DNA from 3 places in the Streptomyces sp. NPDC090445 genome. Region 2 is predicted to be linked to each of the others. Evidence: riboswitches for the same ligand, from Rfam matches in the RefSeq annotation. Region 2 holds a riboswitch; each other region holds the start of a gene.
The links. Region 2 has a riboswitch for cobalamin ahead of cobN (cobaltochelatase subunit CobN). Riboswitches for the same ligand answer to the same signal wherever they lie in the genome.
Positions count from the first base shown of each region.

Region 1: linked by a shared signal. The riboswitch ahead of ACIQUT_RS33580 (acyl-CoA thioesterase) and the one ahead of cobN (cobaltochelatase subunit CobN) in region 2 are both predicted to bind cobalamin.
Region 3: linked by a shared signal. The riboswitch ahead of ACIQUT_RS30100 (ABC transporter substrate-binding protein) and the one ahead of cobN (cobaltochelatase subunit CobN) in region 2 are both predicted to bind cobalamin.

Region 1 is NZ_JBIVXV010000029.1:35,104-44,879, reverse strand. Features, by position in the region: gene aceB (malate synthase A) at 1-1,536, shown strand, start outside; gene ACIQUT_RS33595 (3-hydroxybutyryl-CoA dehydrogenase) at 1,533-2,405, shown strand; gene ACIQUT_RS33590 (hypothetical protein) at 2,989-3,120, shown strand; gene ACIQUT_RS33585 (VOC family protein) at 3,195-3,830, shown strand; gene ACIQUT_RS33580 (acyl-CoA thioesterase) at 4,111-4,539, opposite strand; cobalamin riboswitch at 4,685-4,842, opposite strand; partial or broken gene ACIQUT_RS33575 (arsenite S-adenosylmethyltransferase) at 5,077-5,405, opposite strand; partial or broken gene ACIQUT_RS33570 (hypothetical protein) at 6,244-6,651, opposite strand; partial or broken gene ACIQUT_RS33565 (ABC transporter ATP-binding protein) at 6,855-7,988, opposite strand; gene ACIQUT_RS33560 (hypothetical protein) at 8,557-8,820, opposite strand; gene ACIQUT_RS33555 (SAM-dependent methyltransferase) at 8,991-9,479, shown strand.
Region 2 is NZ_JBIVXV010000001.1:301,974-311,749, forward strand. Features, by position in the region: gene cobN (cobaltochelatase subunit CobN) at 1-2,819, opposite strand, end outside; cobalamin riboswitch at 2,853-3,015, opposite strand; gene ACIQUT_RS01370 (cobalamin biosynthesis protein CobG) at 3,418-4,926, shown strand; gene ACIQUT_RS01375 (precorrin-8X methylmutase) at 4,923-5,570, shown strand; gene ACIQUT_RS01380 (precorrin-2 C(20)-methyltransferase) at 5,567-7,084, shown strand; gene ACIQUT_RS01385 (cobalt-precorrin-6A reductase) at 7,470-8,267, opposite strand; gene cobM (precorrin-4 C(11)-methyltransferase) at 8,257-9,006, opposite strand; gene cbiE (precorrin-6y C5,15-methyltransferase (decarboxylating) subunit CbiE) at 9,003-9,776, opposite strand, start outside.
Region 3 is NZ_JBIVXV010000022.1:8,875-18,650, forward strand. Features, by position in the region: gene ACIQUT_RS30065 (CocE/NonD family hydrolase) at 1-1, shown strand, start outside; gene ACIQUT_RS30070 (ABC transporter permease) at 25-900, shown strand; gene ACIQUT_RS30075 (aldo/keto reductase) at 977-1,933, opposite strand; gene ACIQUT_RS30080 (N,N-dimethylformamidase beta subunit family domain-containing protein) at 2,102-3,718, shown strand; gene ACIQUT_RS30085 (VOC family protein) at 3,835-4,230, shown strand; gene ACIQUT_RS30090 (ABC transporter ATP-binding protein) at 4,329-5,141, opposite strand; gene ACIQUT_RS30095 (FecCD family ABC transporter permease) at 5,138-6,217, opposite strand; gene ACIQUT_RS30100 (ABC transporter substrate-binding protein) at 6,262-7,263, opposite strand; cobalamin riboswitch at 7,299-7,435, opposite strand; tRNA gene ACIQUT_RS30105 (tRNA-Trp) at 7,531-7,607, opposite strand; gene ACIQUT_RS30110 (PfkB family carbohydrate kinase) at 7,654-8,643, opposite strand; gene ACIQUT_RS30115 (bifunctional 4-hydroxy-2-oxoglutarate aldolase/2-dehydro-3-deoxy-phosphogluconate aldolase) at 8,693-9,331, opposite strand; gene ACIQUT_RS30120 (sigma-70 family RNA polymerase sigma factor) at 9,567-9,776, shown strand, end outside.

The DNA.
Region 1 (9,776 bases), on a different contig from region 2:
CACGACGAGATCCTCACGGCGGAGGCGCTCGACTTCATCGGCCGCCTCGACGCGGCCTTCGCAGACCGCCGTCCGGACATCCTCAAGGAGCGGATCCGGCGCAAGGACCGCCTCGTCTCGGGATCACCGCTCGACTTCTCCATCGCCACAGCCGCAGTCCGTGCCGACGCCGACTGGCGCGTGGCCCCGCCCGGCCCGGGCCTGGAGGACCGCCGGGTGGAGATCACCGGCCCGCCGGACCGCCGCATGACGGTCAACGCGCTCAACTCCGGTGCCCAGGTGTGGATGGCGGACTTCGAAGACGCCACCGCCCCCACCTGGAACAACGTCATCGGCGGCCAGCTCAACCTGCTCGACGCGATCGAGCGCCGCATCGACTTCACCACGCCCGAAGGCAAGGAGTACCGCCTCGGGGAGGACCTGGCGACCATCGTCGTCCGCCCCCGCGGCTGGCACCTCCTCGAAGAGCACCTGGAGATCGACGGACGGCCCGTCCCCGCGTCCCTGGTCGACTTCGGGCTGTACTTCTTCCACTGCGCCCAGCGGCAGATCGACGCCGGACACGGCCCGTACTTCTACCTCCCCAAGCTGGAGAACGCCGGCGAGGCCCGCCTGTGGAACGACGTCTTCGTCCTCGCCCAGGAACTCCTCGGCATTCCGCGCGGTACCGTCCGCGCCACCGTCCTCATCGAGACCATCACCGCGGCCTTCGAGATGGAGGAGATCCTCCACGCCCTGCGCGAGCACAGCGCCGGCCTCAACGCCGGCCGCTGGGACTACCTCTTCAGCATCATCAAGACCTTCGGCCACCGCACCGACTTCCAGCTCCCCGACCGCGCCCAGGTCACGATGACCGCCCCCTTCATGCGCGCCTACACCGAACTCCTCGTCCGCACCTGCCACAAGCGCGGCGCGCACGCCATCGGAGGCATGGCCGCCCACGTGCCGGCCAAGGACCCCGACGCCAACACGGCGGCCCTGGCCAAGGTCCGCCTGGACAAGGAACGCGAAGCCGAGGACGGCTTCGACGGCTCCTGGGTCGCCCACCCGGCGCTCGTCCCCGTCTGCCGCGAGGTCTTCGATGCCGTCCTCGACCAACGGCCCCACCAGCTCGACCGGACCCGCGAGGACGTACACGTCCGCGCCGCAGACCTGCTCTCCGTCCGCCGCATCAGCGCCCCGCCCACGGCAGCGGGAGTACGGGCCAACGTGGCCGTCTCGCTCCGGTACTTCGAGGCCTGGCTGCGCGGCCACGGAGCGGTCGCCCTCCACGGCCTCATGGAGGACGCGGCCACTGCCGAGATCGCCCGGGTCCAGCTCTGGCAATGGCTGTGCCACCGGAGGATCGACCGGGATGACCTGATCGCCGTGTTCGAAGAGGAATGCACCGCGCTCACCGCAGAGCGACCGTACGCCCTCGTCGCGGAGGCCAGGGCGGTCCTGGAGCGGGTCGCCCTGGAGCGGGACCTGCCGGCCTTCTTCACCCCCGACGCCTACAGCCGTCACCTGGTCCGCCGCGGGGAGGTGCGGTCATGAGCGCCGGTATCCGCCGGGTCGGGGTCGTGGGAGGCGGGCAGATGGGCGCCGGCATTGCCGAGGTCTGCGCCCGCGCCGGACTCGACACGGTCGTCTGTGAGGCGGACGACACGGCCGCCCGTGCGGCCCGCGAACGGGTCGCCGTCTCCCTCGAGCGCGCCGTCCAGCGAGGCAAGCTCGACCGGATCTCGGCTGAGGACGCCCTCGCCCGCCTCGTCTTCACCGGGAGCCTCGACGACCTCGCCGACCGGCAGCTCGTCATCGAAGCGGTGACCGAGAACGCGGACGTCAAGATCGAGACCTTCGCGGCGCTGGACAAGATCGTCGAAGACCGCCAGGCGATCCTCGCGACGAACACCTCGTCCCTGCCCGTCATGCGGCTGGGCATGGCCACCGGGCGCGCAGACCGCGTCGTGGGCCTGCACTTCTTCAACCCCGTGCCCGTCCTCCCGCTGGTCGAGGTCGTCTCCTCGCTGCACACCTCCCGCGAGACCGCGGAGACGGTGGAGGCCTTCGCCCGGGAGACCCTGGGCAAGACGCCGATCCGCTCCCAGGACCGGGCCGGCTTCGTCGTCAACGCCCTCCTCGTCCCGTACCTGCTGTCGGCGATCCGGATGGCCGAGTCCGGCTTCGCCACCCCGGCAGACGTCGACGCCGGCATGGAACTCGGCTGCGCACACCCCATGGGGCCGCTGAAGCTGGCCGACCTCATCGGCCTCGACACCGTCGCTGCCATCGCGGAGTCGCTGTACGACGAGTTCAAGGAACCCCTCCACGCGCCGCCGCCGCTGCTGATGCGGATGGTGCAGGCCGGGCTGCTGGGCCGCAAGACGGGCCGGGGGTTCCACACCTACGACCGGGACTGCTGAGGGGCCCGGTGCCGCGGCCGGGCTGAGGGTCCCGGCGGCGTGTGGTGGAAGGGGGTGCGGCGGAGTGGTGTCCGCCGCACCCCCTTCTCGCTGTGCCGTCGCCACTACGCACGGCCCTGGCGCGCGGGACTACGGCGACGATGGGCGCAGCGGCCCACACCCCGACCCGTGTGACGAAGTTGCCCCACGTGACCGTGGTTGGACGGCGAGGGGGCGAGGATGAATGCGCGGAACGACAGGTCCACCGCAGATGACGAGCCGATGGTGACCATACCTGCACGCGACTACGGCAACCTGCTCGCTGCGCGTCGACAGCCCGGCGCGCAGAACTCTCGGATGAGTGCCCTGAAGCAGACCCTCGGCAGCCTGGTCGAATACGTCGAACTGCTGGAGGCGGATCTGATCGAGGCGGCCGAGCAGCAGAATGCTGGGGAGGCCGCTGCACCGCAGCGTGTGTCCGGGGACGTTGCCGCCGAACTCGGCCGGCGCGTTCAGCAGGCCCGCGCGGTCATCGGCCCTCGAGGCTGGAGCCTGTCTCTTGGAAGTGCGGTGCGCATGGTGCTGCATGCCGGATCGAAATCCTGTGGCAGCAGCACTCGCCCCGCAGCGGCTGATCGAGCGGGTCGTGGGCCTCGACGAGGCGGCAGCGCTGCCGCCTGGCTTCGACCGGGCCTCCCCCGCCGGGATGACGATGACCGATCCGCTCCACGGCTGAATCCACGCCGGACGCGGCCGGGGCGGCGGGCGTGGCGTAGGGATGTGTCCGGGTTGTCGGGTGATGATGGCGCGGTGCGACTTGATCACGTGTCCTATGCGGTGGCCCGCGACAGCTTCGCCTCGACCGTCCAGTGGATCGGATCGGCCCTCGGCGCCGGGTTCGTCGACGGGGGCGTGCACCCGCGATTCGGCACCCGCAATTTCATTCTCCCGCTGAGCGGCGGGACCTACGTCGAGGTCGTCACCACACTCGACCACCCCGCCGCCGACCGCGCACCCTTCGGCCAGGCGGTCGCGCGCCGCGCCGCCGAGGGCGGCGGCTGGCTCGGTTGGGTGGTCTCCGTCGACGACATCGCCCCGGTCGAGGCCCGCCTCGGCCGCACCTCGGCCGAGGGCCACCGCGTCCGCCCCGACGGGTTCGACCTGAGGTGGAAGCAGATCGGCCTGCTGGAACTGCTGGAGGACCCGCAACTGCCCTACTTCCTCCAGTGGTTGGTCCCCATCGAGGAGCGCCCGAGCGCCGACCCGCGCACCTCCACCACCATCCACGGGGTCTCCATCGCCGGCGACGCCGCCTCCATCGCCGAATTCCTCGGCGAACCGGCCGACCACCCCCTCGACCAGATCGACGTCACCTGGGTCGAGGATGAGGAACCGGGCCTGGTCTCGGTTGAGTTCGCCACCGCCCACGGCCCGGTCACGATCTGACCAGGGCCCGACTGCCCCGCCGGAGCAGCCGGCTGGGGCGCGCCCTGGTCCTCGCCATCCAACTGGCCGCGGCACCGGAGGTCCTGCTCCTCGACGAGCCGACCCGCGGACTGGACTACCGGGCCAAGGAGCAGCTGATCCGATCTGCATCTGCCTGGCCGGCCCGGCCGTCCTGACCGTCTTCCGCCGCGCCGCCCGCAAGGCCCGTTTCCAGGCCCCGGTCCGCTTCACCCGCTCGCCCGAGCGCATGGACGCGGCCGGGGCCTGACAACGGACCTGCCTACGCCTCCGCGAGACCGGGGACCGGTCGCGGCCGGCCCTCGGCGTCGATGGCGACGAAGGTCAGGCTGGCGGTGGCCACGTCGGTGGCGGGGGTGGTGGTGGCGTTCCAGCGTTCGGCGGTGACGCGTACGGCCACCGTCATCGAGGTCCGGCCGGCGCGTTCGAGGAGGGCGTGGACGGTGAGGAGGTCCCCGGCGCGGGCAGGCGCGATGAACGTCATGCGGTCCACGGAGACCGTGACGGCGGGGCCGTCGGCATGGCGGCCGGCCGAGGCCGCGGCTGCGTCGTCGATGAGCTTCATGACGACGCCGCCGTGGATGGTGCCGTAGAGGTTGGTGTCGTGCTCGCTCATGATGTGGGCGAGGGTCACACGGGAGTCGGCCGGCGCCTTGTGGGCGCGGTTGCCTGCGGTGGTGTCCGTGGTCACGGAACTCTCCTTCGCGAGTCGTGGCTCGACCCGGCGGCGTGCCGCGGGCGCGAAGGAGCGACGGGCCGGTGTGTGCCCGCTGCCGCCGGCCCGCCCACGAGGCCCTCGGGTCTCCGTACGCGCTCGTCGCGCACGGGCAGCGGGCAGGTCTTCGGACTCGCGGGCACGCCTGCCGGGTGGTGGACCCGGCGGACACCTACCGGCCGTCGCTTCCCAGGAACTCGCGTTCCCAGTGCGTATGACGGCGGTCGTTCCCGCTCACCGCTGCGGGGCAGTCCCGGATTCCCACCGGGTTCCCTCTTACGACGCATCCCGCCATGGGGTCCCCCATGCCGTTCAGGCCATGGGGGAGGACGGGGCGAACCAGCTGCGCTCTCACCCTAGGTCACAGTCCTGAGCATTTCGGCGGCCGAGCCGGATGGCGTACGTCTCACGTCCCGAAGGGGCCGCCCCACGGCCTTCCAAACCGACCACCCGGCAAGGCCTCAACGTCGGCCCGCCCGGTCAGATAGCCGGTACATCAGCCCTGCCTGTGGTTCAGCTTCCGAAGTCCCCTCTCGCAACGGCCTTCGCCTGGCCAGCACCGATGCCCGGACCGGATGCGGGCTTGAGGGCTCGGATGATGGCGGAGTGCAAGCCGTCGGCGACAGCGTGCGTCGGGGTGATCTCGACGTTCGCGAACCCGGCGGCCTCCAGCCCGGCGCGGTACTGGCGAAGGAGAGGGCGCCGGCGATGCAGCCGACGTAGTCCCCGCGCTCGGCCCTCTGCTCAGGGGTGAGGATGTCGTCGGCGACGACGTCGGAGACACCGATCCGGCCACCTGGCTTGAGGACCCGGAAGGAGCTCGTTTTTGCAAAGGGGGAAGGCGGCTCTGACCGGCAAATTTCTCTGCAACGGCATTGCATGACGTGAATCTCTCGATATTGTGGCCCCGAACCGTCACACCACTCACGACTCCGCCCGCGCAGGGCGGGCGGTCTCTCGCGCCACGCGAGGGGTACGTGGAGAGGGGGGTTCGAGATGGGCAAGCGAACGCGTCGGCGGCGCAAGGGAGGCCAGCAGCCTCCGCCGCCCGGCATGCAGTTACTCATCGCAGCTCTGGTTGCGATCGGTGCGCTTGCCGACTGTGTGAGGCAGTTCCTGTAGCAGGGAGCTGGGGCGTGGTATGCCGGTAGGGCCTGGCCTGGTGGGCGGGTCCGACCGCTGCATGGTCGGCCGGACCCGCCCAATCTCACGCAGTCACTGGTTTGGCCCCGGTTGCCGCCGGGGCCAAACCGCCTGAAGTGACATAACCAACTGAGTTGCTTCAGTGAGCGTGTGAATCACAATGCATCATGAAAGCCCAATAGGCAACGTGACGCATAAAAGTTGACGTGCAGGATGTTCTGACCTGCGATAACGCAATAAAAATGTACCTGGGTGTCAACTTATATGTGTCAGAGGGACTGACCGGCCGCCCCGTGAGCGCCGCGATCTCGGCCGGGTCAGTCACGGTGCGTGGTGTGCGCTGCCAGCGCTGCGCGAACCCGGATTCGCTGGGCAGGCCGCGCGGCCACCACCATGGCGGGATCCCCTGATGACCGAGCTCCACGTGTTCCGCGCCCAGCCGCAGCCCCGGATTGCCCCGGAGTGATCCGGGAGCCGGGCGGGCAGTCCACCGCCGGCGCGGTGACCACCTGCGCCGTGGCCTGGACGGTGCGGCCATCACCACTGCGGACCTGGCGACGGACAGCCGCCACCAGCGCCCGAACCCCGATCACCGGTGGACCGGAGGCGGGGCCGTACGCAGTGGAGGCGGCGCAGGCCGGCCAGGGCGGCGATCATCACGTCCGCGCCGAGGGTTCCCGCGTCGAGGGCACGGAGCCTGCTGTCGGCGTTGCCGCGGATCGGTACCGGTACGAGTGCCGGGCGGAGGGCCTTGAGGAGGGCCGACCTGCGGGGCGCGCTGGTTCCGACCCGGGTGCCGGGCGGCAGCGCGGCGAGTGCGGCCGCGGGGTGGCCGGTGGGGAGGACGAGGACGTCGCGGGTGTCCTCCCGGGGCAGGACCGCTCCGACGAGGATGCCGGGGGATCGGTCGTGCGGGCCGGGCAGGTCCTTGGCGCACGCGATCGCGGCCTGGACGCGGCCGTCGAGGAGGTACCGGTCGGCGTTGCGGGTGAAGGCCCCTTGCCGCCGATCGCCGCAAGCGGGCCACGGTGCGGTCGCCCTCGGAGATGATCTCGACGATGTCGAGGACCGCCTTCGGGTACCGGGACCGGAAGGCGCGGGCGAAGCGTCCGGTCTGCTCCAAGGCCATGGGGCTGGGACGGGTACCCTTTCGCGGCAGGGAACGACAGGCTGACCTCGCGCAGGGCGGGCTCCGGCTCGTCGCCGCTGCTGCCGGGGTAGGTGAAGGTGACCTTGTCGAAGCGGACTTCGCGCAGCCGCTCGGGCAGCGCCCGTCCGCCGACCGGGATGGCCCGGGTCTTCGCCTCCCGGCACAGCCGCTCGAAGTCGGCGACGAACAGGGACTCCTGGTGCAGTTCGGTGATCTGCAGCACGAGCGTGTCCAGGCTCGCGGCGCCGGTACGGATGGCCGGCACGGCCGTGCCCGCGACTGCCAGGTCCATGGCCCCGCCCCACAGCAACGCGCCCAGGGCGCCGTACGTCAGGAGGGTGGCGATGCCGCCGGCGCCGTCGGCGACGAGCCCGATCCGTGCAGCTCGGCGGGCCAGGCGGGTCTGTTCGCGTTCGCTGGTCTCGACCATGGTCCGGAAGTGGCCCAGCAGGAACGGGCCGACGCGGTGGACGCGGACCTCCGCAGCCGCCTCCTTCTGGGTCAGCAGCTGGCCGATCAGGTGTCCGGCCCGGGCGTGTTGGACGAAGGCGTGGAAGGAGATGTACTTCTGCCGGGAGATCATCAGCGAACTCCACGCACTCGGCAGCGTCATCAGGACCAGGAGGGGCAGCAGCACCGGGTGCAGGACGGTCAGTACGCCGGCCGCCGCGAGCAGGGACACTCCCGCGTTGAGGGTGCTGGTGCAGTAGCGGATCATGCGCCGGGCGGAGTCGGCGCCGTACCGGGCCGCGTCGAGGAGCCGGTGGAACTCGTCGTCCTCGATCGCCGCGAGCTCCGCACGGTGCACGAGCCCCAGGTACTGCTCGGTGGCCACCCGCTGGACTTTCGGCTCCAGGGTTCAGGTGGCCGCGGTCGAGGCCGAGCGCAGCAGTGAGCCGAGGAACGCGGTGGCGGCCACGACCGAGAGCGCGGGGACCGCCTGGGTGAGGCGCTCGTTTGTGCTGCCGTCCGCGAGGATGTGGCCGAGCACGCTGTTGACTGCGATCAGGCCGATCGCCTGGGTGATGCCACGGCCGGCCTCGGAGGCCAGGACCATGCGCAGGGCCCGGGTATCGGCCAGGTGCGCGAGCCGCAGCCCGGTCGCCACCAGGCGCGGCAGTTCCCGCGCCATGGTCCAGAGTCCGAGCTTGAGCCAGGCGCCCTCGTGCCGGTCCCACCCGATGTCGTAGGCGAGCTCGCCGCCGAAGAGGAGCTGCTCCGAGTCCGACACCCCCGCGGCGCCGGATCCGGTCGTCGAGTCCTTGCTCACGCGGCCCTCCTGGTATCCGGTCGTGAGTCGCGGCTACGGGAGGAGGAGGCGTCAACGCGGCGCCCGCCGGCCGGGCGCGAGCACGGGGCGGGCCGGGGGTGTTCGATTGCGGCGGTGGTGTCGAGTCGGTTCGGCAGGGGATGCACGGGATCCTCCGGATGGGTGCAGGGCTGGTACTGGTGCTCTAAGAACGGCTCCCGATCGGGTGCGTCACGGCCGAATTGGGGGCGAGTGGTGAACGGATGTTCTAGTCTGGCCTTGTGGGCTTGGTAGGCCTGCGGTGGTGGCGTTGAAACTCGCTCGAACAGATTCCTGTCACTCTTCCGGGGGATTGCGGGCATCGGTGCGGTCGCCGGGCCCGGGCGTCTGAGGGCATGACGGGGAGGGCAGTGGCGGGGTGCGCCGCTGCCCTGTGGAGTGTGAGGAAGGCTCAGCTGGTGGTGGCCTCCAGGGCCTGGTTCCAGGCGCTGATGCTTGCCGGGGCGAGGAGCGGGGCGACGGGGGTGGCGAGGTATTCGTGCTCGACGAGGTAGAGGGCCGCGGTGCCGGCATGGCCGCGGAAGAGCTCGTTCATACGGCGGGTGATCACTTCGGCGTCGGCGTCCGGGACGCCGAGGATCCTCCGCGCGAAGATCTTCCGGTTCCAGACGTCGATGCCGAAGACGGAGGGGTCGCGGGAGGCGTGGGAGGCCATGACCGCGGCCGTGTAGGGGCCAACGCCCTTGATCTCCTGGAACCGCGCTGGCGAACTTGGACGACCGCGCTCGCATGGTGATCACCCGGATACGCTGACCGAGCCATCGCAACATCGGCCCGAGCCGGGGCAACGCCAACGCCGGGCCGGGAGTCCCAGGGGAGGATTGCGTGCACGACCGGATCACGCTGGAGGCCATTGCCCACGTCGTCGGCGGTCACGAGAAGCCGGCCGACGACTATCAGGGCGGAGTCGTATCGATCATCCGCCTGCGCCCGGACTTCCCCCTGGACACCCTGCGAGGCCTCGACGAGTTCTCCCACCTCATCGTGACCTGGCACTTCCACCTGGGATCTGACGCCGACCTCCACCTCGGAGCCCGCAGCCCCCGCAGCGACCCGGCCTGGGAACCCACGGGGACCTTCGTGCACCGAAACCACAGGCGCCCCAACCGCATGGCAACAAGCTTTCCCCGGCTGCTCAAGGTCGACGGCAGAGACCTCCACGTCACCGACCTCGACGCCGTGAACGGAACCCCGATCTACGACCTCGGCCCCTACTTTGAGCAGATGGGACCCCGCGGCCCTGTCACCGCCCCGGCATGGCCGGCGGCGATGCTGGCGCACTACTGGGACCCCGCAGCTCAACGACCCGAGTAGCACCGCACATGTGGATGGCTGAACGCTGTCAACCCTGTCTGGTGGACATCCATGGGTCCCGCTCTGGCGCGTGCGTAATTTCAGCCTCGGCAAGTCGGCGGTCGGGAAGCCTCCGCGGCAGGTGCTCCTGATAGCGGCGACAGAGATCAGCGTTGGTTGACAGCAGGTCCATGACGCCCTTGTAGGCGGGCGAAGTCGGAGGGTTTCGCCTCGGCGCTGTTTGGGCCAGGCCCTCACCGGAGCCAAGCGCGGTCTTTTCGCGCCCAACCTGTGTCAGTTCGCCCTGGTGGTGCTATT
Region 2 (9,776 bases):
ACGTGCGGGAACGCGTCCCGGAAGAAGCCCGAGATGCGCAGCGTCACGTCGATGCGGGGGCGGCCCAGCTCCGCGAGCGGGATCGGCTCCAGGCCGGTCACGCGGCGCGAGGCCTCGTCCCACACCGGGCGGACGCCCAGCAGGGCCAGGGCTTCCGCGACGTCGTCGCCCGCCGTGCGCATCGCGCTCGTGCCCCACAGGGAGAGGCCGACCGAGGCCGGCCACTCGCCGTTGTCCGTGCGGTAGCGGGTCAGGAGGGAGTCGGCCAGCGCCTGCCCGGTCTCCCACGCCAGGCGGGACGGGACGGCCTTCGGGTCCACCGAGTAGAAGTTCCGGCCGGTCGGCAGCACGTTCACCAGGCCGCGCAGCGGCGAACCGGACGGGCCCGCCGGGACGAACCGGCCGTCGAGGGCCGCCACCACGTGCGCGATCTCGTCGGTCGTGCCCGCCAGCCGCGGCACCACCTCGCGGGCCGCGAAGTCCAGTACGGCCGCCACGTCCGCCGAGCGGCCCGCGGCGTCCGTTGACAGGCTTGCGGCAACCGAGGCCACCGCGGCCGGGTCCCAGCCGGCGTCCTCCATCGCCTGCACCAGGGCCCGCGCCGTCTCCTCCGCCTCGTCCGCGGACGTACGGGTGGCCGCGGACTCGTCCAGGCCGAGCGCCTCGCGCAGGCCGGGCAGGGCCGTCGTACCGCCCCAGATCTGGCGGGCGCGCAGGATCGCCAGCACCAGGTTGACGCGGGACTCGCCGGCCGGGGCGCCGCCCAGGACGTGCAGGCCGTCGCGGATCTGGGCGTCCTTCACCTCGCACAGCCAGCCGTCGACGTGCAGCAGGAAGTCGTCGAAGCCGTCGTCGTCCGGGCGCTCCTCCAGACCCAGGTCGTGGTCCAGCTTCGCCGCCTGGATCAGCGTCCAGATCTGCGCGCGGATCGCGGGCAGCTTCGCCGGGTCCATGGAGCTGATCTGCGCGTACTCGTCGAGGTGCTGTTCCAGGCGGGCGATGTCGCCGTACGACTCCGCGCGCGCCATCGGCGGCACCAGGTGGTCGACCAGGGTGGCGTGCACGCGGCGCTTGGCCTGGGTGCCCTCGCCCGGGTCGTTGACCAGGAACGGGTAGACGAGCGGCAGGTCGCCGAGCGCCGCATCGGGCGCGCACGCCGCCGACAGGCCGGCGTTCTTGCCCGGCAGCCACTCCAGGTTGCCGTGCTTGCCCAGGTGGATCATCGCGTCGGCGCCGAAACCGCCGTCCTCGGCGCGGGCCTGGATCCACCGGTACGCGGCCAGGTAGTGGTGCGACGGCGGCAGGTCCGGGTCGTGGTAGATCGCGATCGGGTTCTCGCCGAACCCGCGCGGCGGCTGGATCAGGATCAGCAGGTTCCCGCGGCGCAGCGCAGCGAGGACGATGTCGCCGTCCGGGTTCTGCGAACGGTCCACGAACATCTCGCCGGGCGCCGGACCCCAGTGCTCCTCGACCTGCTCGCGCAGCTCGGCCGGCAGCTCGGCGAACCACCGCCGGTAGTCGGCGGCCGGGATGCGGACCGGGTTGCGGGCGAGCTGCTCCTCCGTCAGCCAGTCCTGGTCGTGGCCGCCGGCCTCGATCAGGGCGCGGATCAGCTCGTCGCCGTCACCGGACACCAGGCCCGGGATCCCCTCGGCGGGGCCGAAGTCGTAGCCGCCGTCGATGAGGGCGCGCAGCAGCACCATCGCGCTGGCCGGGGTGTCCAGGCCGACCGCGTTGCCGATCCGCGAGTGCTTCGTCGGGTAGGCGGAGAGGACCAGCGCGATCTTCTTGTCGCCGCGGGCGATGTGCCGCAGCCGGGCGTGGCGTACGGCGATCCCCGCGACACGGGCGGCACGCTCGGGGTCCGCCACGTACGCGGGCAGGCCGTCCTCGTCGAACTCCTTGAACGAGAACGGGACAGTGATCAGGCGACCGTCGAACTCGGGCACGGCGACCTGCGTCGCCGCGTCGAGCGGCGACAGGCCCTCGTCGCTCTCCTCCCAGGCGCTGCGTGAACCCGTCAGGCACAGGGCCTGCAGCACCGGCACACCCAGGGCGGCGAGCGCGCCCGCGTCCCAGGACTCGTCGTCGCCGCCGGCGGAGGCCGTCGCGGGACGCGTGCCGCCGGCCGCGAGCACCGTGGTGATCACCGCGTCGGCCGCCTCCAGGGTGGCCAGCAGCTCCGGCTCCGGGGTACGCAGGGAGGACACGTACAGCGGCATCGGGGAGCCGCCCGCCGCCTCGATCGCGTCGCACAGGGCGTGCACGAAGGCGGTGTTGCCGCTCATCTGGTGGGCGCGGTAGTAGAGCACCGCGATACGGGGGGTGGGGGTGGGGGTGGTGGCCATTCCCGCCGTCGCGTCCGCGGCCGCCGGCGCCGGGCGCTGGAGGGCGCCCCAGGTGGGGGCGGCGGCGGGAGGCTCGAAGCCGTGCCCGGTAAGCAGGACGGTGTCGGACAGGAAGCGGGCCAGCTGCTCCAGGTTGGCGGGGCCGCCGTGCGCCAGGTAGGCGTGCGCCTCGGCCGCGATGCCGATCGGGACCGTCGACGCCTCCATCAGCTGGGCGTCCGGGGCCTGTTCGCCGGTCAGGACGACGACGGGGCGGGTCTGCTCGGGGGCCAGCAGCAGGTCCAGGCCGTCCTGCCAGGCGCGCAGGCCGCCGAGGAGGCGTACGACGACCAGGTCGGTGCCGTCGAGGAGGCCGGGGAGGTCGTCGAGGGGAAGGCGGGAGGGGTTCGCGAACCGGTACGGCACCGGGCCGTCCGCGGCCGCTCGGGCGCTGAGCAGATCGGTGTCGGACGTCGACAGCAGCAGGATCATGCGGCGGCAGGCCTTCCTCGGGGTTTCCGCGCCCCGGGCAGTTGAGGACGGCGGGAGTTCCTGACTCACCCGGGTCGGCGGCTGCTCTGCCGGGTTCACAGTGGCGGGACCGCGCCGGAATCGCACCGGGCTTCCTCCCATGTCGCCGTCCTCGGCGATGAGCGGGCCGAATGGCACGCCGAAGGTCATCTTAGGTGCCGCTGCCCCCGGCCGGGAGTGGGGGTCGCAGCGCGGGCCGCGGCCGGACGGGGGGACCCCGCGAGGCGGGACGTGGCTGGTGAACCGGGGGTACGGGCCGCCCCCGGTGCGCCACGCGGCAGCGGATGCGGCAGGCGCACGCCGGGGGCGCGGCGGGAGCGAGCCGGGGCGCCCGCGGGGTGCGCGGACGTGCCGGACGGGGGTGCGCGGACGTGCCGGACGGGGGTGCGCGGACGTGCCGGGTGGTGTGCGCGGACGTGCCGGGTGGTGTGCGCGGACGTGCCGGGTGGTGTGCGCGGACGTGCCGGGCGGGGTGCGGGGCGGGGTTGGCGGCGGGCGCAGGTCGGAGGTGGTGACGGCCACAGGTCGGGGGCCGGGATTCGTGGGTATGCTCGCCGCCATGCCCACACCCCCCTCCGCCCCTGCAGCACGGGACGAACCCGTCATACGGGAGCGCGGTGACGCCTGCCCCGGCGCGCTGCGCCTCCACGCGGCCGACGACGGGTACCTGGCCCGGGTGCGGATCCCCGGCGGGATGCTCGGCGAGGACGCGGCCCTGCTGCTCGCCGACGCCGCCGACCGGCTCGGCGACGGGCACATCGACCTCACCTCGCGCGGCAACGCCCAGCTCCGCGGGCTCGGTGCGAGCTGCGGCGGCGAACTGGCCGGGGTACTGGACCGGGCCGGGCTGCTGCCCGCGCCCACCCACGAGCGGGTCCGCAACATCGTCGCCTCGCCCTTGACCGGCCTGGACCTGCCGGCGCTGCCGGACGTGGCCCCGTGGGTGGCCGAGCTGGACCGGCTGCTGTGTGCCGACCCCGAAGCGGCCGCCCTGTCCGGCCGTTTCCTGTTCGCCCTCGACGACGGCCGCGGCGACGTGGCCTCGCTGGACGCGGACGTCACCGTTGTCGCCCGCGACGCCGAACACGCCCTCGTGTACGTCGCTGCCGCCGCTTCGGGTGCTACCGCTTTGGGTGCTGCCGCCGCTTCGGCTGCTGCCGCCTCGGCCGTGGCTGCCTCGGGCTGGGACGCTGCCGCCGCCAACGCCGCCGCCGTTTCCGCCAACGCCGCCGCCAACGACGCCAACGCCAACGCCAACGCCGCCGCCGTGCTCGTGGCCGCGGAGGATGTGCCGCGTGCCGCGGTGGTCGCTGCCCGCTACTTTCTCGACGCGGTCCGCGCGGCCGGTACGCGCGCCTGGCGGGCTGTCGAACTGCCTGCCGAACACGCCCTGACCGCAGCCGGGTTGGCGGATCGACTGGCGGCCGCCCGGATCCCGGCCACCGTCGTGGCCGAGGCCGGCTCCGTTGCCGCGCTGAAGGGCCGCCGGGACCCGGGCGGCCCCGTGTCCCGCCCGGACGGGCCGGGGCCCGAGCCCGGGATCGTCGCCGGGCCCGGCGCGGCCGTCGCGCTCAGTGTGCTCGCGCCCCTCGGGCGGCTGACCACCGCTCAGTGGCGGCTGCTGGCCGGGCTGACCGGCCGGATGCGGCTCACGCCTTGGCGCGGGATCGTCGTGCCCGGCGTGCCGGCCGACCGGGCCCCGCAGGCCCTGGCCGCGCTCGCGGACGCCGGGCTCGTCACCGCTCCCGATGACCCCTGGCGTTCCGTCACCGCCTGTACCGGGCGCCCCGGTTGCGCCAAGTCCCTGGCCGACGTCCGTGTCGATGCGCGGGCCGTCGCCGCCCGCGCGACCGGACCGCTGCCCGTGCACTGGTCCGGCTGCGACCGCCGCTGCGGGCACCCCCGCGGCACCGCGTGGGTCGACGTCGTCGCCACCCCGGCCGGCTACGACCTCACCGTCCCCGGCGGCAGCCCCCCGCTCCGCGGCATCGAGACTTCCGATCACCTGGCCGCGGCCCTCGCGTCCGCACGCCGCACCACCTCCCACGACGACGCAGCGAAGAAATGAGCGAGTACACAGTGTTTGAGTACGAGAAGGACGGCGCGGAGATCTACCGCCAGTCCTTTGCCACGATCCGCGCCGAGGCGGACCTCTCCGGGCTGCCCGCCTCCGTCGCGCAGGTCGCGGTACGCATGATTCACGCCTGCGGAATGACCGACCTGCCCCGGGACCTCGGCTACACGCCGGACGTCGTCCTGCGGGCCCGCGCCGCCCTGCACGCCGGGGCGCCCGTTCTTTGCGATGTGCAGATGGTCGCGAGTGGCGTCACCCGCAAGCGGCTGCCCGCCGACAACGAGGTGATCTGCACCCTCTCCGACCCGTCCGTGCCCGCCCTCGCGCAGCGCATGGGCACCACCCGCAGCGCCGCCGCCCTCGAAGTGTGGCGTGACCGCGGCCTGCTGGAGGGCTCCGTGATCGCCGTCGGCAATGCGCCGACCGCCCTGTTCCGGCTGCTGGAGATGATCGAGGAGGGTGCCCCGCGCCCCGCCGCCGTCATCGGCGTGCCCGTCGGCTTCATCGGCGCCGCCGAGTCCAAGGACGCCCTGGCCGCCCACCCCTCGGGTCTCGACCACCTCGTCGTCCGCGGCCGGCGCGGCGGCAGCGCCATCGCGGCCGCCGCCCTCAACGCGATCGCGAGCGAGGAAGAATGAGCAGCAGCAGCACCGGAGTTGACGCCGGCGTCAAGGGGCGTCTGTACGGGGTGGGGCTCGGTCCCGGGGACCCGTCGCTGATGACCCTGCGGGCCGTCGAGGTGATCGGCGAAGCCGATGTCGTCGCCTACCACAGCGCCCGCCACGGACGTTCCATCGCCCGCTCCATCGCCGCCCGCCACCTGCGCGCGGACCACATCGAGGAGCCGCTGGTCTACCCGGTCACCACCGAGACCACCGACCACCCCGGCGGCTACCAGGGCGCGATGGAGGAGTTCTACGAGGCCTCCGCCGCCCGCCTGGCCGCGCACCTGGACGCCGGCCGGACCGTCGCGGTCCTCGCCGAGGGCGACCCGCTCTTCTACGGCTCGTACATGCACATGCACAAGCGGCTCGCCGACCGCTACGAGGCCGAGGTCATCCCCGGCGTCACCTCGGTCAGTGCCGCGGCCGCCCGCCTGGGCACCCCGCTCGTGGAGGGCGAGGAAGTCCTCACCATCCTCCCCGGCACCCTGCCCGAGGAGGAGCTCACCGCCCGCCTGGCCGCCACCGATTCCGCGGTCGTCATGAAGCTCGGCCGCACCTTCCCCGCCGTGCGCCGCGCCATGGAGGGCAGCGGCCGCCTCGCCGAGGCCCGCTACGTCGAACGCGCCACGATGGAGGGGGAGCGGACCGGCGTCCTCGCGGACACCGACCCGGACACCGTCCCGTACTTCGCCGTCGCCGTCGTGCCCAGCCGGGTCGGCAACCCCGGCAGCGTGCCGTCCGGGCCCGGCGAGGTCGCCGTCGTCGGCACCGGGCCGGCCGGGCCGCTGTGGCTCACCCCCGAGACGCGCCGGGCACTGTCCGACGCCGAGGTCCTGATCGGCTACACCACGTACCTGGACCGCGTCCCCGCCAGGCCGGGGCAGATCCGGCACGGCTCCGACAACAAGGTCGAGTCGGAGCGCGCCGAGTTCGCGCTCGACCTGGCCCGGCGCGGCCAGCGGGTCGCCGTGGTCTCCGGTGGTGACCCGGGCGTCTTCGCCATGGCCACTGCCGTCCTGGAGGTCGCCGCGCAGCCCGAGTACAAGGACGTGCCCGTACGGGTCCTGCCCGGCGTGACCGCCGCCAACGCGGCCGCCGCCGCGGCCGGCGCCCCGCTCGGCCACGACTACGCCACCGTCTCCCTGTCCGACCGGCTCAAGCCGTGGGAGGTCATCGAGGAGCGGCTGCGCGCGGCCGCCGCGGCCGACCTGGTGCTCGCCCTGTACAACCCGGGCTCGCGCAGCCGGAACTGGCAGGTCGCCAAGGCGCGCGAGCTGCTGCTGGAGCTGCGCCCGGCGCAGACCCCGGTGGTCGTCGCCCGTGACGTGGGCGGGCCGGAGCAGTCCGTCCGCATCGTCACGCTCGGCACGCTGGAGCCCTCCGAGGTCGACATGCGCACGCTGCTTCTCGTCGGTTCGTCGCAGACGCAGGTCACGGAGCGGGCGGACGGCTCGTTCGTCACCTGGACCCCGCGCCGGTACGGCTGAGGGGGAGGGCGGTCGGGCGGGCTGTGCGGGCCCGGAGGGCGGCGTCTTCTGGGCTCGTGCGGTCCTGTCGGCCGGGGGGCTCCCCGTTGGCTGCCTTGAGGATCGCTCTCCGCTGGCTGCCTCGCCGGGTGCTCCCCGTTGGCTGCCCTGCGGGTTGCTCCCCGGTGGGCTGTGTCTTGGCCGGGCGGGGGCGGTGGGTGTCCGGGGCTTCCCGGCAGGAATGGCCGGGAGGTTTTGTTTCGGGGGCGGCCGCGGTCGGAGAGGGCGGGCACCGGTTCCGTTGCCCGTTCCGGCCTTCCCGGATGTGGGTGGAGGGCGGCGGGAGTTGAGGCGCCCCAGATCGCTACGCGCTTCTCTTGTTCGGCGGCCGGCGGCGACTGGTGGGTTACGGCGCCGCGTGCTCGTGCAGCCAGGCGGCCGCGGCTGCTGCGGTGCCGGCTTCCGGGACGCCCTCGGGGACCGGGGGGCGGCGGACGACGAGGACGGGGATGCCGGCCTCGCGGGCCGCGGCCAGCTTGGGGGCGGTGGCGGAGCCGCCGCTGTCCTTGGTGACCAGGAGGTCGATCCGGTGCCGGGAGAGGAGCTCGCGCTCGTCGTCGAGGGTGAACGGGCCGCGGGCCAGCAGTACTTCGAGGTGCGGCGGTACCGGTCCGGCCGGGGAGTCCACGGAGCGCACGAGGAACCACGGGTCGGTCAGGTGCGCGAAGGCGTGCAGGCCGGTCCGGCCGGTGGTGAGGAAGACCCGGGCGGCCCCGAGCCGGGGGAGGAGGGCCGCCGCCGCGTCGAGGTCCGGTGTGAAGGTCCAGTCGTCGCCGGGGCCCGGGGTCCAGCCAGGGCGGCGCAGTGCCAGCAGCGGGACCCCCGAAAGGGCCGCCGCCCGGGCCGCGTTGAAGCTCATCCGCTCCGCGAACGGGTGGGTGGCGTCCACCAGGTGGGTGACCCGGTGGGTGGCGATCCAGGCCGCGAGGCCCTCCGGCCCGCCGAACCCGCCGATGCGGACCTCGCCCGGCGGGAGTACGGGTGCGGCGACCCGCCCGGCCAGTGAGGTCGTCACCCGGAACGGGGGCGGGGGCGGGGGCGTGGGCGGGGCGGGTTCGGGGGCTGCCAGGGTTTCCGCGAGGCGGCGGGCCTCCGTGGTGCCGCCCAGGACGAGGACGTGCCCGGGGTGCGGCTCAGCAGACATGGCGGTCGCGTTCGGGGGAGTACAGGTGGCTGTCGCGGAACTGCTCGGCGCCGAGGGTGCGGCCCACCACGATGACCGCCGTGCGGACCAGGCCCGCCTGCTTCACCTGGTCGGCGATGTCGGCCAGCGTGCCGCGCAGGATCAGCTCGTCGGGGCGGCTGGCCATCGCGACGACTGCCACGGGGCAGTCGGCCCCGTAGTGCGGCAGCAGTTCGCCGACGACCCGGTCCACGTAGCGCGTGGCCAGGTGCAGTACGAGGAGGGCGCCGCTGCGGCCCAGGGTGGCCAGGTCCTCGCCGGGGGGCATCGGGGTGGCCTGCTGGGCGATGCGGGTCAGGATCACGGTCTGGCCGACGGTGGGGACGGTCAGCTCCCGCTTCAGCGAGGCCGCCGCCGCGGCGAACGCGGGCACGCCCGGCACCACCTCGTACGGGATGCCGGCCGCGTCGAGCCGCCGCATCTGCTCGGCGACCGCGCTGAAGATGGACGGGTCGCCCGAGTGGAGCCGCGCCACGTCCTGGCCGGCCTCGTGGGCCCGTACGCACTCGGCGATGATCTCGTCGAGGTTCAGCTGCGAGGTGTCGACCAGGCGGGCGCCGGGCGGGCACTCCGCCAGCAGCTCGCGCGGGACGAGGCTGCCCGCGTACAGGCAGACCGGGGCGGCGGCCAGGGTCCGGGCACCGCGCACCGTGATCAGGTCGGCGGCGCCGGGGCCCGCACCGATGAAGTACACGGTCATATCTGCTGATCCTTCTCGTTCGCGGGCAGGGAGGGGGGCTTGGTCACGGACCACTGGGTGACCGGCATGGCCTGGCGCCAGCCCGTGAAGCCACCGACCGGCACCGCGTGGGCGACGGCCAGTTTCACCAGGTCGCCGCCGTGCCGCCGGTACCGGTCCGTCAGGACGGCCTCCGATTCGAGCGTGACCGTGTTGACCACCAGCCGGCCGCCGGGGGCCAGGGCCTCCCAGGCCGCGTCCAGCAGGCCGGGGGCGGTCAGGCCGCCGCCGATGAACACGGCGTCGGGAGTGGGGAGTCCGGTGAGTGCTGTGGGGGCGGAGCCGGTGACCACGCGCAGGGCGGGCACGCCCAGTGCGGTTGCGTTGCGGGTGATGCGGGCCGCGCGCTCCGGGACGCGTTCCACTGCGACCGCCCGGCAGGACGGGTGCGTGCGCATCCACTCGATGCCGATGGAGCCGGAGCCGCCGCCGATGTCCCACAGCAGTTCGCCGGGGGCCGGGGCGAGGGCGCACAGGGTCGCGGCCCGCACATGGCGCTTCGTCAGCTGGCCGTCGTGCTCGTACGCGGTGTCGGGCAGGCCCGGGGTCGCGCCGAGGCGCGGGCCGGGCGCGGCCGGATCGCGGCGGCAGTCGACGGCCACCACGTTCAACGGGTCGCCGGGCGCGTGGTCCCAGCTGTCGGCGCGGCCCTCGTACGCGTCCTCGCGCTCGGAGCCGAGCTGCTCCAGTACCCGGAGGCGGCTCGGACCGAAGCCCTGCTCACGAAGGAG
Region 3 (9,776 bases), on a different contig from region 2:
AGCGCCGCGAGCAGCGTGAGCAGTGTGCAGAGCACGGGGACCGCCGCCGCGGCGGAGGGGGCTCCCGGCTACCGCCCGGCCCGTACGCTGCCGCTGCGCGTGGAGGCGCTGCGGCAGTGGCGCCGGCGCCGGACGCTGGTGATGGGCGGGGTGCTGGCCGCACTGCCCTTCGTGATGATCATCGCGTTCGCGGTGGGCGGCGGGCGGGAGGGCGGCGGCCGGAACAACCGGATCACGTTCATCGACACCGCGACGGCCTCGGGCGCGAACTTCGCGGCCACCTGCCTGTTCGTGTCGGCCGGGTTCCTGCTGGTGGTGCCGGTGGCGCTGTTCTGCGGGGACACGGTGGCGTCGGAGGCGAACTGGTCGTCGCTCCGCTACCTGCTGGCCTCGCCCGTGCCCCGGGCGCGGCTGCTGTGGAGCAAGCTGGTGGTGGCGCTGGGCTTCAGCCTGGCGGGCATCGTGCTGCTGCCGGCGGTGGCGCTGGCGGCGGGCACGGCCGCGTACGGGTGGGGGCCCCTGAAGCTGCCGACGGGCGGGGTCCTGGCGGCCGGGGACGCGCTGCCGCGGCTCGCGCTCGTGGTGGCGTACGTCTTCGTGTCCCAGCTGGTCACGGCCGGACTGGCGTTCTGGCTGTCGACGCGGACGGACGCGCCGCTGGGCGCGGTGGGCGGGGCGGTCGGCCTGACGATCGTCGGCAACGTGCTGGACGCGGTGACGGCGCTGGGGTCCTGGCGGGAGTTCCTGCCTGCGCACTGGCAGTTCGCCTGGGCGGACGCCCTCCAGCCGAACCTGGAGTGGGCGGGCATGGTGAAGGGGACGGCCGTGTCGGTGTCCTGTGCGATCGTCCTGGTCGCGCTCGCCTTCCGCGGCTTCGCCCGCAAGGACATCGTCTCCTGAACCGCCCCCCGTTGGAACCGCAGACGGAGCCGGAGCCGGCCCGGGACCCGCAGCGGGGTCCCGGGCCGGCGGCGTCTCACACCGCGTGCCCGGCGGTTCCCGCGACCGCGTCGATCTCGGCGAGGAGCTCCGGCTCCAGGGGGCGGTCGGCGACCGCGGCGTTGGCGCGTACCTGCTCGGCGGAGGTGGCGCCCGCGATGACGGAGGCGCAGCCGGGCTGGGCGGACAGCCAGCCGATGGCGAGTTCGAGGATGCTGCGGCCGTGCTTGTCGGCGATCGCGGCCAGCGCCTCGACGGTGTCGAGCCGCGCCTCGGTCAGGTAGGCGTCGCGGCCCTCCAGCCGGGAGCCGGCCGGGACGGGCGCGCCCCGGCGGATCTTTCCGGTGAGCAGGCCGTTGGCGAGCGGGAAGTACGGGAGGACGCCGAGGCCGTAGTGCCGGGCGGCCGGGACGAGTTCCGCCTCCGCCGAGCGCTGCAGCAGCGACCACTCGTTCTGCGCCGATACGAACGGCACCGCGCCCGTTTCGCGTGCGACGTGGGCGGCTTCGGCGAGCTGCCAGCCGCTGAGGTTGGAGTGGCCGATGTAGCGGACCTTGCCCTCGGCGACGAGCTCGGTGAGCGCGGCCAGGGTTTCGGCCACGGGGACGGCGGGGTCGGGGCTGTGCAGCTGGTACAGGTCGATGTGGTCGGTGTCCAGGCGGCGCAGTGACTCCTCGACGGCGCGCCGGATGTAGGCGCGGCCGCCGCGGGATCCGGCGGCGGGGCCGTAGCCCATGTCCACGCCGGCGTAGCCGAACTTGGTGGCGAGGACGACCTGGTCGCGACGGCCCTTGAGGGCTTGGCCGAGGTGGGATTCGGAGCCTCCGCGGCCGCCGTAGATGTCGGCGGTGTCGAGGAGGGTGATGCCCGCGTCGAGGGCGGCGTCCACGACGGACCGGGTGGCCCGGGCGTCGAGGCGGCCGCCGAAGTTGTTGCAACCGAGGCCTACTGCGGAGACCTGGAGGCCTGAACTGCCCAGGGGCAGGTAGCGCATGAGGGGTTCCCTCCACCGTGTACCGGTTCATGATCGTTGATCGACGGCCCAGTCTAGGCACGGCCGGACGGGCGGCGGCAGGGTCACGGGCGGACGGCGGCGGGGACCGGGCCGGTGGGGGCCGGTCCGGTGGCGGAAGGCCGCGGGCGGTGACATAGCGTGCCCTGCATGCATCAGGATGATACGACCGGAGGACAGGGCGAAGGCGCGGCCCGGCGGCGGTTCCTCACCCTCGCGACGGGGGCGGCCACCGCGGCCGGCCTCGGGGCCGTGGCCGGCTGCGGGACCGGCGACACCGGCGACGCCGGCGGGGCGAAGGGAGGGGGCGCAGGCGGGGGAGCGCCCGCAGGAGGTCCGTCCGCACCGGGCGGCTTCGACGTCACGGCGGAGAACGCCAAGCCCGGGAACGCCGACTGGCACGTCACCAAGGCCGGACCGGCCCGGGCCGTCGAGGGCTTCGCCGACAAGGTGAGCGTGCTGCCCGGCGAGTCCTTCGGGCTGCACGTGTCGACCACCGCGCCCCGGTTCACCGTCTCCGCCTACCGGATGGGCTGGTACGGCGGCGCCCGGGCCCGGCTCGTGTGGCGCTCCGAGGCCCTGCCCGGGGTGCGGCAGCCGGAGCACACCCTGGATGCCGCGACCCGGATGGTCCGCGCCCGGTGGCCCCGTACCGCCACCGTCGACACCAAGGGCTGGCCCGAGGGCTGCTACCTGCTGCGGCTCGACGCACAGGGCGGCGAGGGCGGCCAGCGCTTCGTGCCGGTCACGGTGCGGTCGGCGGCCACCGCCGGGCGCACGGTCGTCGTCAACGCCGTGGCGACCTGGCAGGCGTACAACCGGTGGGGCGGCCACAGCAGCTACGACGGCCCGAGCGGCGGATACTCCTCCCGCTCGCTGGCCGTCACCTTCGACCGGCCGTACGAGTACGACGACGGCGCCGGCCTGTTCCTCGTGTACGAGGCCCCGCTGCTCGCCCTGGCCGAGCGGCTCGGCATACCGCTGGCCTACGCGACGACCAGCGACGTCGCGCGCGAGAAGCGGCTGCTGGAGGGGGCCGCGGCGGTCCTGTCCCTCGGGCACGACGAGTACTGGTCGCCGGAGCAGCGGGCCCACTTCACCGCGGCCCGCGACGCCGGCACCAACATCGCGGTCCTGGGCGCGAACTGCTGCTTCCGCCGGATCCGACTGGAGCCGTCCGAGCTGGGGCCGGAGCGCACCCTGGTCTGCTACAAGACCTCCTACGACCAGGACCCCGGGCACAAGCGGGGCCACCCGGCGACCACCGACTTCCGTTCGGCGCCGGGCGCCGACCCGGAGAGCTCGCTGCTCGGCGTGATCTACGACGGCTACCCGGTGGACGCCCCGTACGTGGTGACCAACCCGGGGCACTGGCTCTTCGAGGGCACGGGGGTGAAGGCGGGCGACCGCTTCGCGCACCTGGTGGGCGTGGAGTACGACAAGGTCGACACCGGCTTCCCCACACCCCGCCCGATCGAGATCCTGGCGCACTCCCCCGTGGTGTGCGAGGGCCGGCCCAGCCACGCGGACACGGCGTACCACACGGTGCCGAGCGGCGCGGGCGTGTTCGCCACCGGGACCATGCGCTGGGTGGAGGCCCTGGATGCCACGGGCGACGGCAGCAGCGGCGCCAACCACAGCCTGGACGCACGCGCAGGCGCCCTGACGACCCGGGTGACGGAAAACCTCCTCCGCGCCTTCGCGGCGGGCCCGGCGGGCCGCGCACACCCGGCGCAGGACAACGTCAAGGCCGTTTACGGATCTTGAGCGGTGGACTCCCCCCGGAAGGGACGCCTAGGATCACGACCACGGCATCGCGTGTCGGTCACCGACCGGGTGAGGCATGGAGGTGCCCGTGATGTGCCTTGCGGAGGCATTCACACATGTCAGTCATGCTGAACCACACGATCGTCCACTCCCGGAACAACCGGGAGTCCGCCGAATTCCTCGCCGACGTCCTCGGCCTTGAGGTCGGCACGGAGTGGGGACCGTTCGTCCCCGTCGAAACCGCCAACGGCGTCACCCTGGACTTCGCGACCGTCCCGGCCGAATCCATCACCCTCCAGCACTACGCCTTCCTGATCTCCGAAGCGGAGTTCGACGTCTCGTTCGGGAAGATCCGCGCGGCCGGAATCGACTACTGGGCCGACCCCCGGCAGAAGCACCCGGGCGAGATCAACCACAACGACGGCGGCCGCGGCGTCTACTTCCTGGACCCGTCCGGCCACGCCCTGGAGATCATCACCCGCCCCTACGGCTACCAGCCCCCCACCCCGTAGCGCCCGGGAAGGGCGTCCGTGGGCCAAGGCTCCCGCCCCGGCCCGCGGACGCCCTTCGCCACACCCGCAGCCACACCCGCAGGCACTCCCGCAGCCGCTCAGTGGTCGGCTCGGGGCGTGTTCGGGGGGAGGTAGACGATGTTCGGGGCGGCCGTGGTGGGGTGGGGAGCGATCCGGGTGCGGACGCCGTAGACCTTGGTCAGGAGTCGCTCCGTGAGGACCTCCGTCGGGGGACCTGCGGCGGCGGTGCGGCCTGCCGCCAGGACGTACAGGCGGTCGCAGAACGCTGCGGCCAGGTTGAGGTCGTGCAGGACGAGGAGGGCCGTGGTGGGGAGGGCCCGCACCAGGGCCAGGATCTCCAGCTGGTAGCGGATGTCGAGGTGGTTCGTCGGCTCGTCGAGGGCGAGGAGGCCGGGGTCCTGGGTCAGGGCGCGGGCCACGAGGGCGCGCTGGCGTTCGCCGCCGGAGAGTTCGTCGAAGCGGCGGTCCGCGAAGGCGGCCGCGCCGACGGTCTCCAGGGCCTCGGCGACGCGCCGGGCGTCGTCCGGGCCGTCCTGCTCCCAGAACCGCTTGTGCGGGCTGCGCCCCATGGCGACGACCTCGCGGACGGTCAGCCCGAGCATGCCGGTCGCGTCCTGCGGGACGACCGCCGTGCGCCGGGCCCGGTCCTTGACTCCGAGGGTCGCCGCGTCCGTGCCGTCCAGCAGGATGCGGCCGCCCGTGGGCCGCAGGGTGCCGTACACGCAGCGCAGCAGGGTCGTCTTGCCGCTGCCGTTGGGGCCGACCACGCCGACCGTTTCGCCGGGCCGGGCGGTGAGGTCGACTCCGTGGAGCAGGGTGTGTCCGCCGGTCGTGTAACGCACGCCCTCGACCGTGAGTTCCAGTGGGTGCGCGTGCTTTCCCACGGTCATGCCGCCACCCCCTCGGTGCGCGTGGAGCGCCTCAGCATCCACAGGAAGAACGGCCCGCCGGCGAGCGCGGTGACCACGCCGACCGGTATCTCCTCGGGCGCCGCGGCCGTACGCGCGATCAGGTCGGCCAGGAGCAGGAACACCGCCCCGCCCAGTGCGGCGACCGGCAGCAGGGCCCGATGCCCCGCCCCGACGGCCATGCGGGCGGCGTGCGGAACCATCAGGCCGACGAAGCCGATGGCCCCGCTGTACGCCACGAGCACCCCCGTGACGAGGGAGACGAGGACGAAGGCAGCGGCACGGAAGCGGCCCGCGTCCAGCCCGAGGGTGTGTGCGCCCTCCTCCCCCGCCAGGAGCAGGTCGAGCGGCCGGGCGAGGGCGATCAGCAGGACGGTGCCGGCGAGCAGCACCGCGGCGGGCAGGGCCAGTTCGTCCGGGCGGGCGCCGCCGAGGCCGCCGAGGGTCCAGAAGAGGACGGACCGTACCTGGTCGGGGCGGGCGGCGAGCACCAGCACCAGGCTGGTCAGCGCGGACAGGACGTACTGGACGGCGACGCCGGCGAGGATCAGCCGCCCGGTGGTCATGGTTCCGCCGCGCCGGGCCATCGCGTACACGGCGACGAGCGCGCACATCGACCCGGCGAACGCGGCCGCGGGCACTCCGGCTCCGCCGGCGATGCCCGCGGTTCCGGCTCCCGCTCCCGCTCCCGCTCCGAGGACGATGACGAGGACGGCTCCGGCCGAGGCCCCCGAGGAGGCGCCGAGGAGGAAGGGGTCGGCGAGCTGGTTGCGTACGAGGGCCTGGAGGACGGTGCCGGCCACGGCGAGGCCGGCTCCGACGACGGCGCCGAGGAGCACCCGCGGCATCCGCACGTCCCACACGATGGAGGCGAACGCCCCGCCGCCCGGTCCGGGTCCGCGGAGCACCAGGTCGAGCACCTGCCCGGGGGCGATCCGGACCGGGCCCAGGGCGAGCCCCGCCACGGCGGACGCGACGAGTGCCGTGGTGAGGAGGAGCAGGACCAGGGCGACGGGCGGACGGGACCGCGGGACGGTCCGCGCGGCGGTCCGTGCCACCCGGCGTCCCACCCGGCGTGCCACGGGTCGGGACACGGGCCGGGTCACGGGGCGTCGGGGTGGAGCTGGCGGCCCAGCGCCTCGACGGCGTCGGCGACGCGCACGCCGAGGACGGCCGAGGACAGCGGCAGCACGGCGAACCTGCGGTTCTTGACCGCGGGAACCTCCGCGAGCGCCGGGTCGTTCAACAGGCGCTGCTTCTTGGTCTCGACGGTGGTGCTGCCGTAGTCGTAGATGAGGATGACCTCGGGCTTGCGCTCGATGACCTTCTCCCACGACACGTCGCCGAAGGTGTCCTTGAGGTCGGCGAAGGTGTTCGTCCCGCCCGCCAGGGAGACGATCTCGTTGCCGATGCCGTGGCCGCCCGAGGTGAAGGCGCTGTCCTCGCCGGAGTCGTAGACGAACACCGACGGCCGGGCCTTGTCCTTGACCCGGGCGGTGACGGCGTCGACGCGGCGCTGCTCCTCCGCGATGAGCCGTTCGCCCCGCTCGGGCACGCCGAAGGTGCGGGCGACCTCGGTGATCTCGGTCTTCAGCTGGTCCAGGCCGACGGGCCCGCCGGTGCAGTACTCGATGCTGAGCCGGGTGTTGATGCCCGCCTTGGCGAGCGTCGCGCGGTCGCGGCCCTGCGCCTTGTCGAACGCGCTGGTGTAACCGCCGTACACGAAGTCCGGATCGGCGCCGAGGAGCACCTCCTTGGACGGGTACTCCTCGGCCAGCACCTTGATCCCGTCGTACGCGGGCCGGTAGGCGGGCAGCACGGCGTCGTCGAGGTAGGCGGTGCCCGCCATCCGGTCCTGCAGGCCGAGGGCGAGCAGCAGTTCGGTGGCGTGCTGGTTCATGCTGACGGCCCGTTGCGGCGGTGCCTGGTAGGTGGTGGTGACACCGCAGTTGGTGGCGGTGTACGGGAACCCGGGCGCGGCGGCCGCCCCCGCGGCCGTGTCCCGGGCCGCCCCGCCCGGCGCGCCGGGGCCGCCGCACGCGGCGAGCGGTATCAGGAGGGGAAGCGGGGCGAGTGCGCGCAGCAGAGCGCGGGAACGCGACATGGCGAAGCCTCTCCGGGGGATCCTCGTCCCCTGGCCGACGTGAAGAGGCGGCGCGTCAGTATCTGGCTTCCGGCTCCGCGGAGGGGCCGGTCACAGTGGCGGGACCGCACCGGAGTCGCACCGGTTTCCTGTCCTGCAGCGCCGAGTTGGTCCACACCAGTCTGCCAGACCGGCACGGCCCCCCGGAAAGCAGCCGCCCGTGAGCGCCGAAGGCCCAGGTCCGCCAACCCGGACCTGGGCCTTCGATCGTGAACCGCCGGTTCACCGTGGCAGGGGCGACAGGATTCGAACCTGCGGCATTCGGTTTTGGAGACCGACGCTCTGGCCAGCTGAGCTACACCCCTTCGACGAGGACAACCATGCCATGACACGGCGAGAAGATCCACTCGATTAAGGGCGCGTGTCCGCCGAGGCGCTTCGGCGGCGGTGGACGGCGGCCAGGGCCGCGGTCCGGGCGAACGGGGGGATGCCGCCGGTCCCGCCGCGTCCCGACACCGACAGGGAGGCGGCCGCGATGCCGTGGGCCACGGCATCGGCGAGGCTGTCGCCGAGGGCGATCCGGGCCGTGGCGGTGCCGGTGAAGCAGTCCCCGGCTCCGGTGGCGTCGACCGGAGCCGGGTTGACGGGTACGGGGTGGTACTCCGCGCGTGTCCCGTCGTCCAGGAGCAGCCGGTCGGCGCCCGCGGTGACCGCGACGGTACGGGCGCCGAGGGCGCGGTAGCGGGCCGCGGCGGCGGCCGGGTCCGCGGTGCCCACGAGGGCGAGCGCGTCGGCGGGGCAGGAGGTCTTGAGCAGCCCGGTCAGCGGGGCGACCCGCGCCAGCAGTTGCCGGGCCGCGGCCCGGCCGGTCAGCCGGGGCCGGAAGTTCGGGTCGTACGAGACGTGCCCGCCGGCCCGGTGCACGGTCTCGGCGGCCGCCACCACGGCCTCGCCGCTGCCCGCCGACAGGGCGCCGGTGATCCCGCTGCCGATCAGGGCCTTGGCTCCGGTGAGCACGTCCCGCCAGGCCTCCACGTGCCCGGGCGAGAGGGTGGAACCGGCGCTGTGCGTGCGCCAGTAGACGAACTCGCGGTCGCCCCCGGTGTCGGCTGCGAGCAGGTAGGCGCCGTTGGGGCGGGGTGCCCGGCGTATGTGCGCGGTGTCCACGCCGAGTTCGGCGACCCGGCGCAGCAGCGGAACGCTCAGCTCGTCGTCCCCGACGACGGCGAGCAGGGCCGTCCGGGCGCCCGCCGCGGCCGCCGCGGCGGCGGCGTTCAGGGCGTCGCCGGAGAAGGAGATGCGCGCCGGGGTGCCGTCGGCGGCCGTCCGCAGGGCGGTGTCGGTGTGGATCTCGACCAGGACCTCGCCGAGGACCACCACGTCGTACCCGGGGTCGTTCATGTCCTCTCCGTCCTCTCTCTCCGCCCCGTTCGCGTGCCCGGCCGGCATGTCAGCGGCCCGTCCCGCCGCAGGCCGGGCAGCAGGGGCCCGCCGGCTCCGCGAAGACGGCGGCCAGTTCCGCGGGATCGTCCGGCAGGCCGCTGCCGATGCCGACGGCGGCGGCCCCGGCGTCGAGCCAGTCCCGGACCTCGGCGGGCCGGATGCCGCCGGTCGGGAGGAGCACCGCCCCGGGGAGCACGGCCGTGAGGGAGCGGAGGAAACCGGGGCCGCCGACGTGCGCCGGGAACACCTTGGCGGCGCCCGCGCTGCGCACCGCGGCGGCGATCTCGCCCGGGGTGAAGCCGCCCTCGATGAAGACCGCGCCGCGCCGGCCGGCGGCCGCCCGGGCCTCGGGAGCCGGATACGGGGAGACGAGGAAGGCGGCGCCCGCGTCCAGGGCGGTCTCCGCCTGACCGGCGGTGGTGACCGTGCCGACCCCGATCAGCGCGGGGCGGCCGTGCGCGTCGGCGAGGGGTGCGGTCCGGGCGACGGCCTCGGCCCAGCCGGGCGTCGTGGTGGTCAGCTCGACCACGCGACAGCCGGCGGCCAGCAGGGCTTCGGTGCGGCGGACGGCGTCGTCCGCGCCGGGAGTGCGCAGCACCGGCAGCAGTCGCTGGGCGGCCAGGGCCGCGTACGGATGGCAGGACACGAGGCGACTCCCCGGTCGTTCCCCACGACGGAACCACGACGGAACTCCTTGCGCAGACCCTAGCGGCCGCACCCGCCCCTGTCGCCGGGTTCCGCAGAAGCCGGAGGCCGTCCCCTCGCCCGCCCCCCGGACCTGTTTTCGAAACCTTTCCCCGAAAATTGTTATCCGGCCTGCGCTCGCCGGTCTCCCAGATATCGGGCATCATCGACCGCCGGTACGGACAGGGAAACCTCATATGACTACACAGCACACGGCAGAGCTGGTCGCGGCCGCCCGCGCGGGCGATCCCCGCGCGCAGGACGAGCTGGTCGGCACCTATCTGCCGCTCGTCTACAACGTCGTCGGGCGTGCCCTGAACGGGTCGGTCGACGTGGACGATGTCGTGCAGGACACGATGCTGCGCGCGCTCGACGGTCTCGGCACCCTCCGTGCGGACGAGAGCTTC